DNA from 3 places in the Streptomyces sp. NPDC006691 genome. Region 2 is predicted to be linked to each of the others. Evidence: riboswitches for the same ligand, from Rfam matches in the RefSeq annotation. Region 2 holds a riboswitch; each other region holds the start of a gene.
What was found. A riboswitch is a leader RNA that binds a small molecule or an ion and turns the genes downstream of it on or off. The one in region 2 is predicted to bind cobalamin.

Region 1: it holds a riboswitch for cobalamin, as region 2 does, so the genes downstream of both, ACFYNP_RS28930 (ABC transporter substrate-binding protein) here and ACFYNP_RS25445 (ribonucleoside triphosphate reductase) in region 2, are expected to answer to the same signal.
Region 3: it holds a riboswitch for cobalamin, as region 2 does, so the genes downstream of both, ACFYNP_RS36005 (CbtB-domain containing protein) here and ACFYNP_RS25445 (ribonucleoside triphosphate reductase) in region 2, are expected to answer to the same signal.

What each region holds. Positions count from the first base shown of each region.
Region 1 is NZ_JBIAGW010000016.1:116,079-121,149, forward strand. It holds gene ACFYNP_RS28920 (amino acid permease) at 1-742, shown strand, start outside; gene ACFYNP_RS28925 (Mov34/MPN/PAD-1 family protein) at 828-1,250, shown strand; cobalamin riboswitch at 1,292-1,425, shown strand; gene ACFYNP_RS28930 (ABC transporter substrate-binding protein) at 1,459-2,436, shown strand; gene ACFYNP_RS28935 (FecCD family ABC transporter permease) at 2,529-3,518, shown strand; gene ACFYNP_RS28940 (ABC transporter ATP-binding protein) at 3,515-4,330, shown strand; gene ACFYNP_RS28945 (putative leader peptide) at 4,397-4,525, shown strand; gene ACFYNP_RS28950 (MoaD/ThiS family protein) at 4,637-4,915, shown strand; gene ACFYNP_RS28955 (PLP-dependent cysteine synthase family protein) at 4,917-5,071, shown strand, end outside.
Region 2 is NZ_JBIAGW010000012.1:202,123-207,193, reverse strand. It holds gene ACFYNP_RS25460 (short-chain fatty acyl-CoA regulator family protein) at 1-115, shown strand, start outside; gene ACFYNP_RS25455 (hypothetical protein) at 98-478, opposite strand; gene ACFYNP_RS25450 (anaerobic ribonucleoside-triphosphate reductase activating protein) at 542-1,153, opposite strand; gene ACFYNP_RS25445 (ribonucleoside triphosphate reductase) at 1,150-2,973, opposite strand; cobalamin riboswitch at 3,017-3,198, opposite strand; gene ACFYNP_RS25440 (NAD(P)H-binding protein) at 3,383-4,045, opposite strand; gene ACFYNP_RS25435 (alpha/beta fold hydrolase) at 4,163-5,071, opposite strand, start outside.
Region 3 is NZ_JBIAGW010000031.1:20,077-25,147, forward strand. It holds gene ACFYNP_RS35990 (geranyl diphosphate 2-C-methyltransferase) at 1-164, opposite strand, end outside; gene ACFYNP_RS35995 (family 2 encapsulin nanocompartment cargo protein terpene cyclase) at 182-1,465, opposite strand; gene ACFYNP_RS36000 (family 2B encapsulin nanocompartment shell protein) at 1,675-3,084, opposite strand; cobalamin riboswitch at 3,768-3,901, shown strand; gene ACFYNP_RS36005 (CbtB-domain containing protein) at 3,941-4,162, shown strand; gene ACFYNP_RS36010 (CbtA family protein) at 4,181-4,936, shown strand.

The DNA.
Region 1 (5,071 bases), on a different contig from region 2:
CGTCGAGCTGGTCGGTGTGACCGCGGGCGAGTCCAAGGACCCCGAGAAGACGCTGCCCAAGGCCATCAACACCGTGCCGTGGCGCATCGCCGTCTTCTACATCGGCGCCCTGATCATGATCCTCTCGGTCGTCCCGTGGCACGAGTTCCAGCCGGGCGTGAGCCCCTTCGTCGCGGCGTTCCAGAAGATGGGCCTCGGCGTCGGCGCGGGCATCGTCAACTTCGTCGTGCTGACCGCCGCGCTCTCCTCCTGCAACTCGGGCATGTACTCCACCGGCCGCATGCTGCGCGACCTCGCGCTCAACGGCCAGGGCCCGAAGGTCTTCACCAAGCTGACGAAGAGCGGCACGCCGCTGGTCGGCACCACGGTCTCCGCCGCCCTCATGCTGGTCGGCGTGTGGATCAACTACGTGGCGCCCGGCAAGGCCTTCGACTACGTGGTCTCCTTCGCCACCATCTCCGGCATGTGGGCCTGGATCATGATCCTGGTCTGCCAGATCCGCTACCGCCGCCAGTCGGACGCCGGAGTGCTGCCGCAGTCCAGCTTCCGCGCCCCCGGCGCCCCGTACACCAGCTGGTTCGCGCTGCTCTTCATCTTCATGGTCATCGTGATGATGGGCATCGACAAGGACTCCCGCGTCTCGCTGTACTGCGCGCCGCTGTGGGCCCTGATCCTCGGTGTCTCCTACCTGGTCCTCAAGGCCAAGAACCCCGACAACAAGGCGTTCGCCAAGCGCAGCTGAGGCTCTGACCAGCACATTCTCACCATGCGGGCCGTTACGTATCGCACCTCGATACGGGGCGGCCCGCATGCTTATCCTTGCCGACATGCTGACCCTCACCCAGGCCCTGTACGACCAGCTCGTCGCGCACGCCCGCGCCGACCACCCCGACGAGGCGTGCGGTGTGGTCGCGGGCCCGGCGGGCACCGGCCGCGCCGAGCGGTTCATTCCGATGCTGAACGCGGCCCGCTCGCCCACGTTCTACGAGTTCGACTCGCAGGACCTCCTCAAGCTCTACCGCGAGATGGACGACCGCGACGAGGAGCCGGTGATCGTCTACCACTCCCACACCGCGACCGAGGCCTACCCCTCGCGCACCGACGTGACGTACGCCAACGAACCCGGCGCGCACTACGTCCTGGTCTCCACGGCGGACACCGACGGGGCCGGGGAGTTCCAGTTCCGCTCGTACCGCATCGTGGACGGCGTGATCACGGAGGAAGACGTAAGGGTCGTAGAGGCCTACTGACGGATACGCGTGCCCGGTGATCCCGCATACTGTGCATACGCACTTTTTGATCATCGGGCGGCAGGGCCAGGAAGCCGGTGCGAATCCGGCACGGTCCCGCCACTGTGACCGGCCCCGCGGCGAGCCCGCGGAGCCGGAAGCCAGGAACTGACCTGCCGCCTTCTCCCGACGACAGGGGACGTGGAAATCCCCTTGGAGGAGCTCAGCCATGCTCTGGCGCCGTGCGGCCCTGGCCGCCGCCCTGCTGTTCCCGCTCGCCGCGTGCACCAGCACCCAGGCGAAGCCCGAAGCCGGCGGCGCCACCGCCCCCGGCTTCCCCTACACGGTCACCAACTGCGGGGTGACCACGACGTACACCGCGCCCCCGAAGCGGGCGGTGACCATGAACCAGCACGCCACCGAGGTGATGCTGGCGCTCGGCCTCGCCAAGTCCCTCGCCGGGACCGCCTACTTGGACGACAAGGTGCTGCCGAAGTACGCGGCCGACTACCGCTCGGTCCCGGTCCTGGCCGCCGAGTACCCCTCGTACGAGAAGCTCCTCTCGGTGAACCCGGACTTCGTCTACGGCGGCTACGCCTCCGCCTTCGCCGCTGGCGAGGGCCGCGCGCGCGAGGCCCTCGCCAAGAGCGGCATCAAGTCCCGCCTCAACGTGGAGAACTGCCCCCAGGGCGCCGCGACCACGATGGACGACGTGTACGAGGAGGTCCGCGAGGTGGGCCGCACCTTCGGTGTCGGTGACCGCGCGGAGTCCTGGATCCGCTCGGCCGAGGCCACCAGCGAACGCACCCGCACGGCGCGCGAGGACAAGGCGCCCACCCCCGTCTTCGTCTACGACAGCGGCGACAAGACGGCGTTCACCGTGGGCGGCAAGGGCATAGGCAACGACATCGTGACCCGCGCCGGCGGCCGCAACGTCTTCGCGGACGACCTGAAGACGCAGTCCTTCGGCGACGCGAGCTGGGAGAACGTGGTGGCCCGCGCCCCCGAGACCATCCTGATCCTCGACTACGGCGGCACGAGCGTGGACGCCAAGAAGAAGCGCCTGCGCGACGACCCGGCCCTCGCCTCCGTCCCCGCCGTCAAGAACAACCGGTTCGCCGTCCTGCCCCTCTCCGACATGGTCACCGGCGTACGGGCCCCGGACGCGGTCGCCAAGCTGGCGGCGCAGCTCGGGACGGGGGAGTGAAGGTCCTGCCGCGAGCGGCAGCACCGCCGGCCCGGGAGCGCGGGGGCCCGCGCAGGACAACCCGCTCGCGCTACCCGCTCGTTCTCGCGGCGCTGGCCCTGGTGCTGCTCGCCGCGGCCGTCGCCGGGCTCGCGCTGGGGTCGGTGCGGATTCCCGTCGGCCAGGTGCTCGCGATCGTCGCCGGCCGCGCCGAGCCGAGCCCGTACCGCACGATCGTCCTGGAGGTCCGGGCGCCCCGCGTGGTGCTCGGCGCCGTCACCGGTGCCGGGCTCGCCGTCATCGGGACCGTGCTCCAGGCCCTGGTGCGCAACCCGCTCGCCGACCCGTTCCTGCTCGGCGTCTCCAGCGGGGCCTCCGCCGGAGCCGTCGCCGTGATCGTGCTCGGGGTGGGGGCCGGGGTGGCGACCACCGTCGCCCTGCCGGCCGCCGCCTTCGCGGGCGCGCTCGCCGCCCTCGTCCTCGTGTACGCCCTGGCCCGGCGCGCCGGCTCGATGACGGGCGGGCGCCTGGTGCTCGCCGGGGTCGCCGTCTCGTACGTCCTGTCCGCGCTCACCAGCCTCATCCTGGTCACCTCGGCCAGCGCCGCCCACGCCCAGGAAGTCCTGCACTGGACGCTCGGCGGACTCGGCGGCGCCCGCTGGGACATGCTCGCGCTGCCCGCCGTCGCCCTCGTCCTCGGCACGCTCGTCCTGATCGCCCTGGCCCGCCCGCTCGACCTGCTCCTCGTCGGCGAGGAGGGCGCGGGCGTACTCGGCCTCGACACCGGCCGCTTCCGCGCCGGTGCCTTCGTGCTCGCCTCGCTGCTGACCGGCGTCCTCGTCGCGTACACCGGGGCGATCGGCTTCGTCGGCCTGATGGTTCCGCACGCCGCCCGCCTGGCCGTCGGCGCCGCACACCGCACCCTGCTGCCCGTCGTGGCCCTCGGCGGCGCCGCCTTCCTCGTCCTCGCCGACCTCGCGGCCCGTACCGTCGCCGCCCCCAGCGACATCCCCGTCGGCGTCCTCACCGCGCTCACCGGCGGCCCGTTCTTCCTGTGGATGCTGCGCGGCCACGGGACCCGCGCGGAAGGCGGCCCCGCATGACGACGCTGCGCACCGAGTCGCTCTCGTACACCACGCCCCAGGGCCGCACCCTGCTCCACGGCATCACCCTGGGCGCCGCCGACGGCGAGACGGTCGGCCTGGTCGGCCCCAACGGCAGCGGCAAGACGACCCTGCTCCGCTGCGTCTACGCTGCCCTGCGCCCGACCGCCGGACGCGTCCTGCTCGACGACACCGACCTGCACGCGCTGCCGGTCAAGGCCCGTGCCCGGCGCATCGCGACCGTCCCGCAGGACGCCGACGCCGGGGGCATCGAGCTGAGCGTCCACGAGATCGTCGCCATGGGCCGCTCCCCGCACCACCGCTTCTGGGAGGCCGACACCACCGCCGACCACGCGCTCGTGCGCGAGGCGCTCGCCCGCGTCGGCATCGCCGACCTCGCGGCCCGCCCCTTCCCGTCGCTGTCCGGCGGCGAACGCCAGCGCGCCCTGGTCGCCCGGGCCCTGGTGCAGCAGCCGGACGTCGTCGTCCTGGACGAGCCGACCAACCACCTCGACATCCGCTACCAGCTCGAAGTCCTGTCCCTGGTAAGGGAGTTGGGGACCGTCAACCTGCTGGCCCTGCACGATCTGAACCTCGCCGCGTACTACTGCGACCGCATCTGCGTCCTGGCGGCCGGCCGCGTCGTCGCCTCGGGCCCGCCCGCGGACGTCCTCACGGCGGACCTGCTCGGCGCGGTGTACGGGGTGAACGCCGAGGTGAGCGTCCACCCCGCGACCGGCGCGCCCACCGTCGTCTACCTGCCGCCGAGCGCCGGCCGCGTCCCGCCCGCACCCGGGCTGCCCGCATCCTGAGCGGGATCGGTCCAGGATGCGAGATCACATTCCGGGAAGCGGACCGGGAATCTATACGATGACCCCATGGTTTCGAACGACGTGAGCGACAAGACGCCGAGCAGCGGCCCCGCCCTGCTGCTCGTGGCGCGGCTGCACGTCGACCTGTGCCGGCTCGCCAGCGCGATCTGTACGGCCCGCGCAGCCGCCGTCTGACGCCGCGCGCCCCGCACCAACGCACCACCGCACGCCCCAGCGCGTGCGGCGCGCGGACCCGAGCCCGAGCCGCGCCCACCTGCCTCTCCCTTCAGATCAGGAGCCCACGCCATGGCCATCGAGGTCCGCATCCCGACCATCCTCCGCACCTACACCGACGGCGCCAAGGCCGTCGAGGCCAGCGGCGCCACCCTCGCCGACCTCTTCAACGACCTCGACGCCCGGCACACCGGCATCCGCGAGCGGATCGTCGACGGCGACAACCTGCGCCGCTTCGTGAACGTGTACCTCAACGACGAGGACGTCCGCTTCCTCGACGGCATCAACACCAAGCTCGCCGACGGCGACAACGTGACGATCCTGCCCGCGGTCGCGGGCGGTTCCGTCTGACATGCGCTACGACTCCGCTCTCGCCGCGGTCGGCAACACCCCGCTGGTCCGGCTCCCGCGTCTGTCCCCCTCGGACGACGTGCGGATCTGGGCCAAGCTGGAGGACCGCAACCCGACCGGTTCCATCAAGGACCGGCCGGCCCTCCACATGGTCGA
Region 2 (5,071 bases):
CACCGACTGCCCCCAGCGTGCCGTGCCGCCCCTGGACCGGCGCCTGGCCATCGACGAGAACAGCAGCACGTTCGTCCCCTACCCGGTGGCGGACGTGTCAGCCGGCGGCCTGTGACGCGGTTCCCGGCGCGTGGAGCCGGGCGCGCCGTACGACGGGGACCGAGAGGCCGAGCAGCGCGGCGAGCAGACAGATCGCGTCGCAGCCGACGAAGAACATCTCCGCTCCCCACAGGGCCACCGTGATGCCGACCGCCGGGAAGAGCACGGGGGCGAGGCCGAGCGTGCGGAGGGTGGTGACCGAGGTGACGCGTCCGAGGTAGCGGGGGTCGGTTTCCGTCTGGACCAGCGCGCCGCTCAAGGTCGTTGTGAACCCACTGGTCAGGCCGATCAGGGAGCCGCATGCCACGGCGACGGGCAAGGAGGGCGCGTGCCCCAGCGCGACCGCTCCCGCGGCGGTGACGAGCAGCGCGCCGCTCATCGCATCGGTGCCAGGGCGCCCCGGAGGCAGGCCGCGCCCCGGTCCAGGGGCACGGCCGACCGCTCAACGCCCGTACGCCGCCGGTGAGATGGATCTCGCCGGTGTCGTGACATGACCCCGCACGCCCTGCCGTATCACCCACCGCTCCAGCTCCACCACGTCCGCCCCGTCGAGCAGGGCCGGGTCGATCGTGCTGCGGATCTGGTGCGGTATCCCGGCGTCGAGGAGCAGGCGCAGGCTGCGCGCGGCCGGGGCCGCGCTGTTGGCGACGCCCGTGACCTTCTCGTACGCGGAGGGCGCGGCCTTCACGTCGAAGCCCACCCAGTCGAGCAGGCCCGCCGAGAGGAGCCGTGCGAAGCGGCGCGGGTAGGCGCCGCCGGTGTGCAGGCCGGTCTCGAAGCCGAGCGCCCTCGCCTCACGCAGTGCGTCGGCCAACCCCGGCTGGAGGAGGGGTTCGCCGCCCGAGAGGACGATGCCGTCCAGGAGCCCGCGGCGGCGGGCGAGATGGGACGTCACCGTCTGCCAGGGGACGACGGCCGCCGAGCGGGGCGGCAGGAGTCCGGGGTTGTGACAATAGCCGCACCGCCATGGGCAGCCCTGGCAGAAGACGGTGGTGACCAGGCGGCCCGGCCAGTCGCAGCTGGAAAGCCGTGACCAGCCACCGATCCGTATCACGCCGTCGTCCCCGCGCCGTCGCGGGGATCCGCGCCCTCGCCGGGCCCCGCACCCTCGCGAAAGTGGACCCGCTCGGCGTGCTCGCCCTTCTTGCCGATGTTGAAGGAGGCGATCGGGCGGTGGTAGCCCATGACGCGTGTCCATACCTCGCACATGGCTTCACACTGGGGGCAGTTGATGTGCTCGCCCGACAGGTATCCGTGCGCGGGGCAGATCGAGAACGTCGGCGTCACCGTCAGGTACGGCAGCGAGAACCGTTCGAGGGAGCGGCGGACGAGGTTGCGGCAGGCCTCCCCGGTGGAGACGCGCTCCGACATGTAGAGGTGGAGTACGGTGCCGCCGGTGTACTTGCCCTGCAACTCGTCCTGCATCTCCAGCGCCGTGAACGGATCGTCGGTCCAACCGACCGGCAGCTGTGAGGAGTTGGTGTAGTAGGGGTGCTCGTCCGAACCTGCCTGGAGAATGCCGGGGAAGCGCTTGCGGTCCTCCTTCGCGAACCGGTACGTCGTTCCCTCTGCCGGGGTCGCCTCCAGGTTGTAGAGGTGCCCGGTCTGCTCCTGGAACTCGATCATCGTGGCCCGCACATGGTCGAGCAGCCGCACGGCCAGGGCGTGTCCCGCGGCGGTGGTGATGTCGTGGGTGTCGTACGTGAAGTTCCGGATCATCTCGTTGATCCCGTTCACGCCGATGGTGGAGAAGTGGTTGCGCAGGGTGCCGAGGTAGCGCTTGGTGTAGGGGTAGAGCCCGCCGTCGATCAGGTCCTGGACGGTGACGCGTTTGATCTCCAGGCTGGTGCGGGCGAGTTCGAGGAGCCGGTCGAGCGCGGTGAACAGGCCGTCCTCGTCACCGGCGTGGACATGGCCCAGCCGGGCGCAGTTGACGGTGACGACGCCGAGGGAGCCGGTCTGCTCGGCGCTGCCGAACAGTCCGTTGCCGCGTTTGAGCAGCTCGGTCAGGTCCAGCTGGAGCCGACAGCACAGGGAACGGATCTGGTGCGGCCGGAGGTCGGAGTTGATGAAATTCTGGAAGTACGGCAGCCCGTACTTGGCGGTCATCGCGAACAGCCGGTCGGCGTTCTCGCTCTCCCAGGGGAAGTCCCGGGTGATGTTGTAGGTGGGGATGGGAAAGGTGAACACCCGCCCGGCGGCGTCGCCTTCGGTCATCACCTCGATGTACGCGCGGTTGATCAGGTCCATCTCGGCCTGGAGGTCCCCGTAGCGGAAGTCCATCTCGACGCCGCCGATCACGGGCACCTCCGCACGCAGATCGACCGGGCAGGTCCAGTCGAAGGTGAGGTTGGTGAACGGCGTCTGGGTGCCCCAGCGCGAGGGCACGTTGAGGTTGTGCACCATCTCCTGGACGCACTGCCGGACCTCGTAGTACGTCATGGCGTCCTTGCGGACGAACGGAGCCATGTACGTGTCGAACGAGCTGAAGGCTTGGGCGCCGGCCCACTCGTTCTGGAGCGTGCCGAGGAAGTTCACGATCTGGCCGGCCGCGGCGGAGAAGTGGCGCGGTGGCCCCGAGTCGATCTGGCCGGGCACTCCGTTGAGACCCTCGGTGATCAGGGTGCGCAGCGACCAGCCCGCGCAGTAGCCCGCGAGCATGTCGAGATCGTGGATGTGGAGGTCGCCGTCGCGATGGGCGCGCCCGACCGCCTCTGGATACACCTGGTCCAGCCAGTAGTTGGCGATGACCTTTCCCGCGGTGTTGAGGATCAGGCCGCCGAGCGAATAGCCCTGATTGGCATTGGCGTTGACCCGCCAGTCGCTGCGGTCCAGATATTCGGTCACGGAATCGACGGCGTCGACGACAGTCACGTCAGCCCTCCCACGAGGCGTCGGAACGTTCTCCGGGCGTGAGTACGCGCGGATGTGTGCCGGCAGGTATCGGACTCGCGGGTTGTGCGCGTGCGGATGCGCGTACGCACCCGGCCGTCGTTCCCACTCACCGTTGCGGGGCAGTCCCGGATTCCCACCGGGTTCCCTCTTGCCTCGACGCGCGGCATCGGCCGCGGCCGTCGAACCGGCAGAACGAAACACTACATCTGCGATGGGATGCGATATCCCGACACGAGATGTTGTGTGACCTTGGTCCCGTATGTGGGGCCATAGGGAAGGGACTTCGGTCTCGGCGGGCGGCGGTGACGGCTACTGCCCATCGCGGGTCATGGTCCGCCGAACCGCCGAACCGCCGAACCGCCGAACCGCCGAGCGCTTGCGCGGTGAGTCAGGCGACGAGCGAGGCGACCGCCTTGTCCACCGGAACGCTTCCGCCGATCAGCTCCAGGGTCTGCCCCGCGGTGCCGGGCTCATGAAGCAGGGCGGCCAGCACGGAGGCCACGTCGTCGCGGGTGACGGCCCCTCCTCCGGTGGACTCGGCGAGGGTCACCAGGCCCGTGCCCGGCCCGTTGGTGAGCTGGCCCGGACGAAGGATCGTCCAGTCGAGCCCGGCCCGCGCCTGGACATCCGCGTCGGCCGCGGCCTTGGCGTACAGGTAGGCGGCGAATACGGAGGCGGAACCGCGGGGCGCGGGCGCGTTCCGGGCGCCCAGCGCGGACACGACGATGAAGCGCCGCACCCCGGCGGCCTCCGCGGCGTCCGCGAACAGGGAGCATGCCGCACGGTCCACAGTGTCCTTGCGGGCCACTCCGCTGCCCGGGCCGGCGCCGGCCGCGAACACGGCCGCGTCCGCGCCCTCCATGTGCGGGGCGAGCTCATCGAGGGACGCCGACTCCAGGTCGCACACGACGGGTTCGGCGCCCGCCGTCAGCAGATCGCCTGCCTGCTCCGCTGTGCGGATGATCCCCGCGACGTCGTCTCCGCGTGCGTGCAGCAGCCGTTCGAGCCGCAGTGCGATCTGACCGTGACCACCAGCGATAACAATGCGCATGTCACCGACCCTAGGCGCCGAGCCCGGTCCGCGCCGGGAAATCACCGATCCTCCATGTCCCCTTGGTCCCTCCTGCCCCGATGGCACTGGTGCGGGGCGCAGACGGGGGGGGGTGGTTCAGGCGGGCAGGCCGGCCAGCCAGTCGGTGAGGAGCCGGTTGACCTCGGCCGGACGTTCCTGCTGGATCCAATGGCCGCAGTCGTCCAGAACATGGGAGGCGACCAGCCCCGGCAGGGTGTCCGGGTATGCCTTGATCGCATCGGCCAGCCATGTCGTGGACGCGTCGCGGGCACCGCCGATGAACAGGGACGGCTGGGTGATGGGGGCGCCGTCGTAGGCGGCGAAGTCCTCCCAGTCGCGGTCCATGTTGCGGTACCGGTTGAGGGCCGAGGCGAGACCAGTGCGCTCGAACTCGCCGACGTAGAAGTCGAGTTCACGCTCCCCGAGCCAAGTGGGCACCCTGCCGGCGGGGAAGCGCTCGCGCAAGGTGCCGTTCCTGCTGACGAAGTGTGGGTCCGGGGCGCCGGGAGCCGGCATCGTGTCCGCGGACAGCGCCGCGTAGAAACCCGTGAGCCAGCCGCGGACATCCGGCTCGATCTCTGCCTCCGCGCGGCCCGGCTCCTGGAAGTACGAGACGTAGAACTCCTGGTCTCCTCCCATGCCGTTGAAGAGCTCGCTGGGGCGCGGCCCGCCGCGCGGCGCGTAGGGAACGCTCAGCAGCCCCACCGCGCGGAAGACCCCCGGGTGGGACAGGGCGGAATTCGCCGCGATGGCCGCGCCCCAGTCATGGCCGACGATCACCGCCGACTCCTCGCCCAGGGCCCGGACCACCGCGAGGTTGTCCTGGACCAGATCGACCATCCGGTACGCGGATGCGGCGGCCGGTTTGGAGGAGCGGCCGTAGCCGCGTACGTCGAGGGCGACCGCGCGGAATCCCGCCGCCGCGAGCACGGGCAGCTGATGACGCCAGGAGTACCAGGATTCCGGGAAGCCGTGAACGAGCAGCACCAAGGGCCCGGTGCCCTG
Region 3 (5,071 bases), on a different contig from region 2:
CCGATGCCGTAGTGATGGTGGTAGAGACCGTCGACATCGCCGAGACGCAGGTTCACGGGCCGGGCCTCCCCGTCCCAGTAGCGCGCGATGTCACCCTGGTAGGGGGTCGCCGGGCCGGGGATGAAGAGGGCGGCGTCGGTGGCGGTGAGTTCGGTGCTGGTCACAGATGAGTCCATTCTTCCTACCAGAAGTCGGGCAGGCTGTAGCGATAGGTGTTCGTTTGGTGCCAGTGGTGGTTTCCGTCGACCCAGGCGGCCACTCCGCGCAGGAAGCGCTGCACGTTCGGGAGCGGGCAGTCGGCGGCCAGGGACGCGGCCGCGCTCTCGAAGTCGCGCATGAGGTCGTTGTGGACCTCGACCGACTTCAGATAGGCCTCCCGGTCGGAGAGGTCCTCCCGCTCGGCGATCACCACGGGCAGGTTCAAGTGCCGCCCGGGTGAGTCGAGTTCCTTGGTGTAGGAGTACAGGTCGTTGACGATGGTCGTCGCGTTTCCGGCGAGTGCGATGACCTTCTGCATGGCAGCCTGCGCGTGCAGGTCGGCCGGCAGTTCGTAGCCACCGACGGTGTCGGTGATGGTGGGGCAGGGGCGGAAGTTGTTGAACTGACGCATCGCCAGGTACTCCCACACCTCGGGTACGTGGTCCTGCTGCGCCCAGGCCGCCTCCGCGAGGTATCCCAGGTGCAGCCGGGCCATGTCGTGCCGGAACCGGTCGGCCTGCGAGGGGCTGGCCGCCCGGACGAAGTACTCCATGGCGGAGCGGTAGGCCCGCCGGGGCGCGTCCGAGTGCAACGACTCGGCCCACTGCGACTGGTACTCCCCGGTCGTGTACAGCGGGTCCAGGGCGGTGTGGGCCAGCAGAAGCCGTTCGCCGAGGCCGATGGGTGAGCCGCCGTGGTCCTCGCAGTAGCAGTCGTCCACCGCGTTCTCCGCCACCATCAGCCGGGTGGCGAGCATCAGGTGGTCGACGGACGGGGCGTCCGGGTGGCAGCCGACCATGTAGCGGCCCACGGAGAAGCCGTCGAACTCCTCCTCCCAGTCGTCCGGGTACAGCGAAACCTCGTCCAGCGCCCAGGACTTGATCCTGCGGCTGACCTCCTCGACCCGCACCGGATCGGGTTCGGCCACCGGGTGGTGGTAGAGGCCCGGGATCGGGGTGCCCTCGACCGCCGGCGGCGCCGCCGGTACGGGCGTCTCCTCCCGCAGGGTCAGGCGCAGGCCCGACGTGCCGATCCCGCTGGGACCCCGCAGGAGCCGGTCCAGATCGCTGCTCGGCGGCGCCGCCCCGACGTCCGGCGCCTCGGCCGCGGGTACCCCGGGGGGCGCGGGCGATGGCGGCGCGGTCGCGGCCGGCGCGATGGCGGGAGGCGGCGGCCCGGTCGGCACCGCGATGGCGGGGGGTGTCGCCGGAACAGGTGCGGCGGTCTGGGGCGGCACGCCTGGGGGCGCGCCCGTGGCGGCCTGGATGTCACGGGCACGGGCCGCCGCGTCGGCGAGGGTGTACGCCCCGAAGCGGGCGACGGCCTCGGGCAGACTCGACTGGGGAGGTGTCAGATCGGGCGCGGGCAATCCAGGACTCCTTCGTGGGGTGGGCGGCTGTCCCCGGGCGGTTCGGGCGTGCGCGACGGGCCCCGGCGGACGGGCGGGGCCGCGCGGGGGCGTACGGGCCGGGCCGGCTACCTGGGCCGCCGGGCGATCTGCACGTTCTCCAGGACGCCTACCGCGTCGGGTACGAGAATGGCGGCGGAGTAGTAGGTGCTGACGAGGTAGGACGTCATCGCCTTCTCGTCGAGACCCATGAAGCGGACCGAGAGCCCCGGTTCGACCTCGTCCGGCAGACCGGTCTGCCGCAGCCCGATGACGCCCTGGTTGTCCTCGCCGGTACGCATGATGAGGATCGAGCTGGTCTGCTCCTCGGTGACGGGGATCTTGTCGCAGGGCAGGATCGGCACCCCGCGCCACGCCTGCACCGACCGACCGTCGAGATCGACCTGGGCGGGGCGCAGACCGCAGGCGTTGAACTCGCGGCCGATCGCCGCGATCGTCCTCGGGTGGGCCAGATAGAACTTGGAGCCGCGCCGGCGGCAGAGCAACTCGTCCATGTCGTCCGGGGTCGGCGGGCCCGAGCGCGGCTGGAGCCGCTGTTTGAAGTCGGCGTTGTGGAGCAGTCCGAACTCCCGGTTGTTGATGAGCTCGTGCTCCTGGCGCTCGCGCAACGCCTCGATGGTGAGCCGGAGTTGTTCCTTGGTCTGGTTCATCGGCCCGTTGTAGAGGTCGGCGACCCTGGTGTGGACCCGTAGAACGGTCTGCGCGACCGAGAGCTCGTACTCGCGCGGCGCCGCCTCGTAGTCGACGAACGCGCCCGGCAGCTCCTGCTCGCCCTTGTGGCCGGCCGCCATCGCGATCTCGGCCTCGCCCTTGTGGTTCTGCCGTCGGCGGGGGAGCGAGACGAACGTCTCCACGTGGTCCCGCAGCTCCGGTGCCGAGGAGCGCACTCCCGCGAAGTCGGCGCGGGAGAGCGTGAGCAGGGTGCCCGAGGTCTCGGCGGTCGCGGTGTGCTTCCAGCGGGCGTCCTCGTCCAGCAGGGCGTGCTCGCCGAAGTGGTCGCCGTCGCCGAGTACATCGAAGGACAGCTCGTCGCCGTACCCGCCGACCGAGGTCTGGCCGATGCGGCCGTGGGCGATCAGATGCAGGCGGTCCGCCGGGGTGCCCTCCTCCACCAGCGTCTCGCCGGCCGAGAAGTCCCGCTGGACGCAGCGATCGGCGAGGGCGGTGAGCACCTCCACGTCGTCGAAGCCGCGCAGCAGCGCCAGTTCACCCAGCTCGCGCGGGATCACCCGGACCGCGGCGCCGTCCTGGACGAACTCCACCCGGCCGTCGCCGACGGTGTGGGTGAGGCGCCGGTTGACCCGGTAGACCCCGCCCTTGGTCTCGACCCACGGCAGCATCCGCAGCAGCCAGCGGTCGCTGATCTCCTGCATCTGCGGGGCGGACTTGGTGGTGGTGGCGAGGTTGCGCGCGGCCGCCGTGCCCAGGGACTGCCGTGGCGGCTCCAGCCGAGTGTCCGGGCGCGAATCAACAGTCATCGGGCGAGCTCTCCTCGGTCGGGGGGCGGCAGCGGGCATGCGGATGCACGGGGCAAGAGGTACGAAAGGGGTATACGAACGGATTCCGTCCGGGACCAGAAGGACACTAACGGCCGGTTCGCCCCCCGGACCAAGGGAAGCCGGGGACATTAACTCGATACGATGATCGCGCCTTCGCGATGTTTGCCCACGTACCGTCGGGATTCGGTCAGGCTGAACGTTCCGTCCGGACCTGCCGTCGGCTCTCGTACGGGGCGTCGGAGGTGGCGCGCGCAGGCCTGAAGCCAGGCCGTTCGCGCAGTTGGGGGAGGTAGAGCGGCCGCCCGGACCGTGCGTGTCCCGCCCTTTGTCGCGCGCTCGCTTCGCGCCGAGGCGTCAGAAACGCGTCACGGCCCGTCGTCCTGTGCGCAGGATCCGGGCTTGCGGCCGGACCGGACGCGTGAACGCCCTGGGGCGACCCTCGTCCTGCGGAGTCCGCCCGGTGGGCACCCAGGTGGCGGACCGCCCATCCCGCGGAGCGACCACAGGTCAGCGAGGTGACGTCCGCGCCCGTGCGCCCCGTGCGACACCTTGACCCGATCCGGGCCGCGATGGCCGAAATGGGCCTTTCCGGGCCCGAGTTCGCGGTCGGCGGGAGAGGAAGATCACGCCAAGTGGCGTGGTCTTGGCCGCTTCCCGGCCGCGCGGTACCTTCAGTTGGATATCGACGACGTCAGAACGGAAGCCGGTGGAATTCCGGCACGGTCGCGCCACTGTGAACGAGTCGCCCCAGGAGAGGCGGATCGGAGTCAGACCCGTAGCCGTCGTCATGTGCACCACCGAGATGGGACGCGAACTCCCAGAGGAGGCCCCTGCCATGGCGCAGCATGTCGCCCAGCCGACTGCCACCACCCCCACCCTTCCCGCGAAGCTGCCGCTGAGCGCCGTCGTCCCCTGGGCGGCCTTCTTCGGCATCCTGATGCTGGTCCTGCTGTACTTCGTCGGCGCCGAACAGGGCGCCACCTCCCTGGTCAGCGGCGCCGGTGTCCACGAGTGGGTCCACGACGCCCGCCACCTGCTCGGCTTCCCCTGCCACTGACAGGGACGCCGAACATCCATGAACTCCGCAACGGTCAGAAACCTCCTCGTGCGGGGCATGCTCGCCGGCCTCGGCGCCGGCCTGCTCGCCCTCGTCGTGGCGTACTTCCTCGGTGAGCCCGGCGTGGACAGCGCCATCGGCTTCGAGGAGGCACACGCCCCGGCACACGAGCACGAGGTCGAACTGGTCTCCCGCTCCCTCCAGTCCACCGCGGGCCTCGCCACCGGCGTCCTGGTCTACGGGATCGCCTTCGGCGGCATCGCCGCGCTCGCGTTCTGCTTCGCGCTCGGCCGGGTCGGGCGCTTCTCCGCGCGCGCCACTGCACTGCTCCTGTCGGGAGCGGCGCTGCTCGCGGTGTACGTCGTGCCGTTCCTGAAGTACCCGGCGAACCCGCCGTCGGTCGGCGACCCCGACACCATCGGCAAGCGGACCTCCCTGTACTTCCTGATGATGGTGCTCAGCGTGCTCCTCGCGATCGCCGCGACCATTCTGGGCAAGCGTCTCGCGCCGCGCCTGGGCACCTGGTACGCCACGGTCGTCGCACTGGCGGCCTTCGCGCTGGTGATCGGCCTCGCTTACGCGTTCCTGCCGGTCATCAACGAGGTGCCGGCCGACTTCCCCGCCACCTTGCTGTGGCGGTTCCGGCTCTCCGCGCTGGCCATCCAGGCCACCCTGTGGGGCGGACTCGGCCTGATCTTCGGCGAGTTGGCGGAGCGCCTGCTCAACCCGAAGCCGGCGGCCGTGCCCGCGGCGGGGGTACCGGCCGCGAACTGATTCCTTCCGCGGACAGCCGCTGAGCCCTTGCGGGCACCCCGTGCGGCGTCCTTCGGGACGCCGCGGCAGGCACGGCGCTCCGCCGCACGAGGTACCAGGACACGCCCGGCGGGCCCCCGGATCGATCCGGGGGCC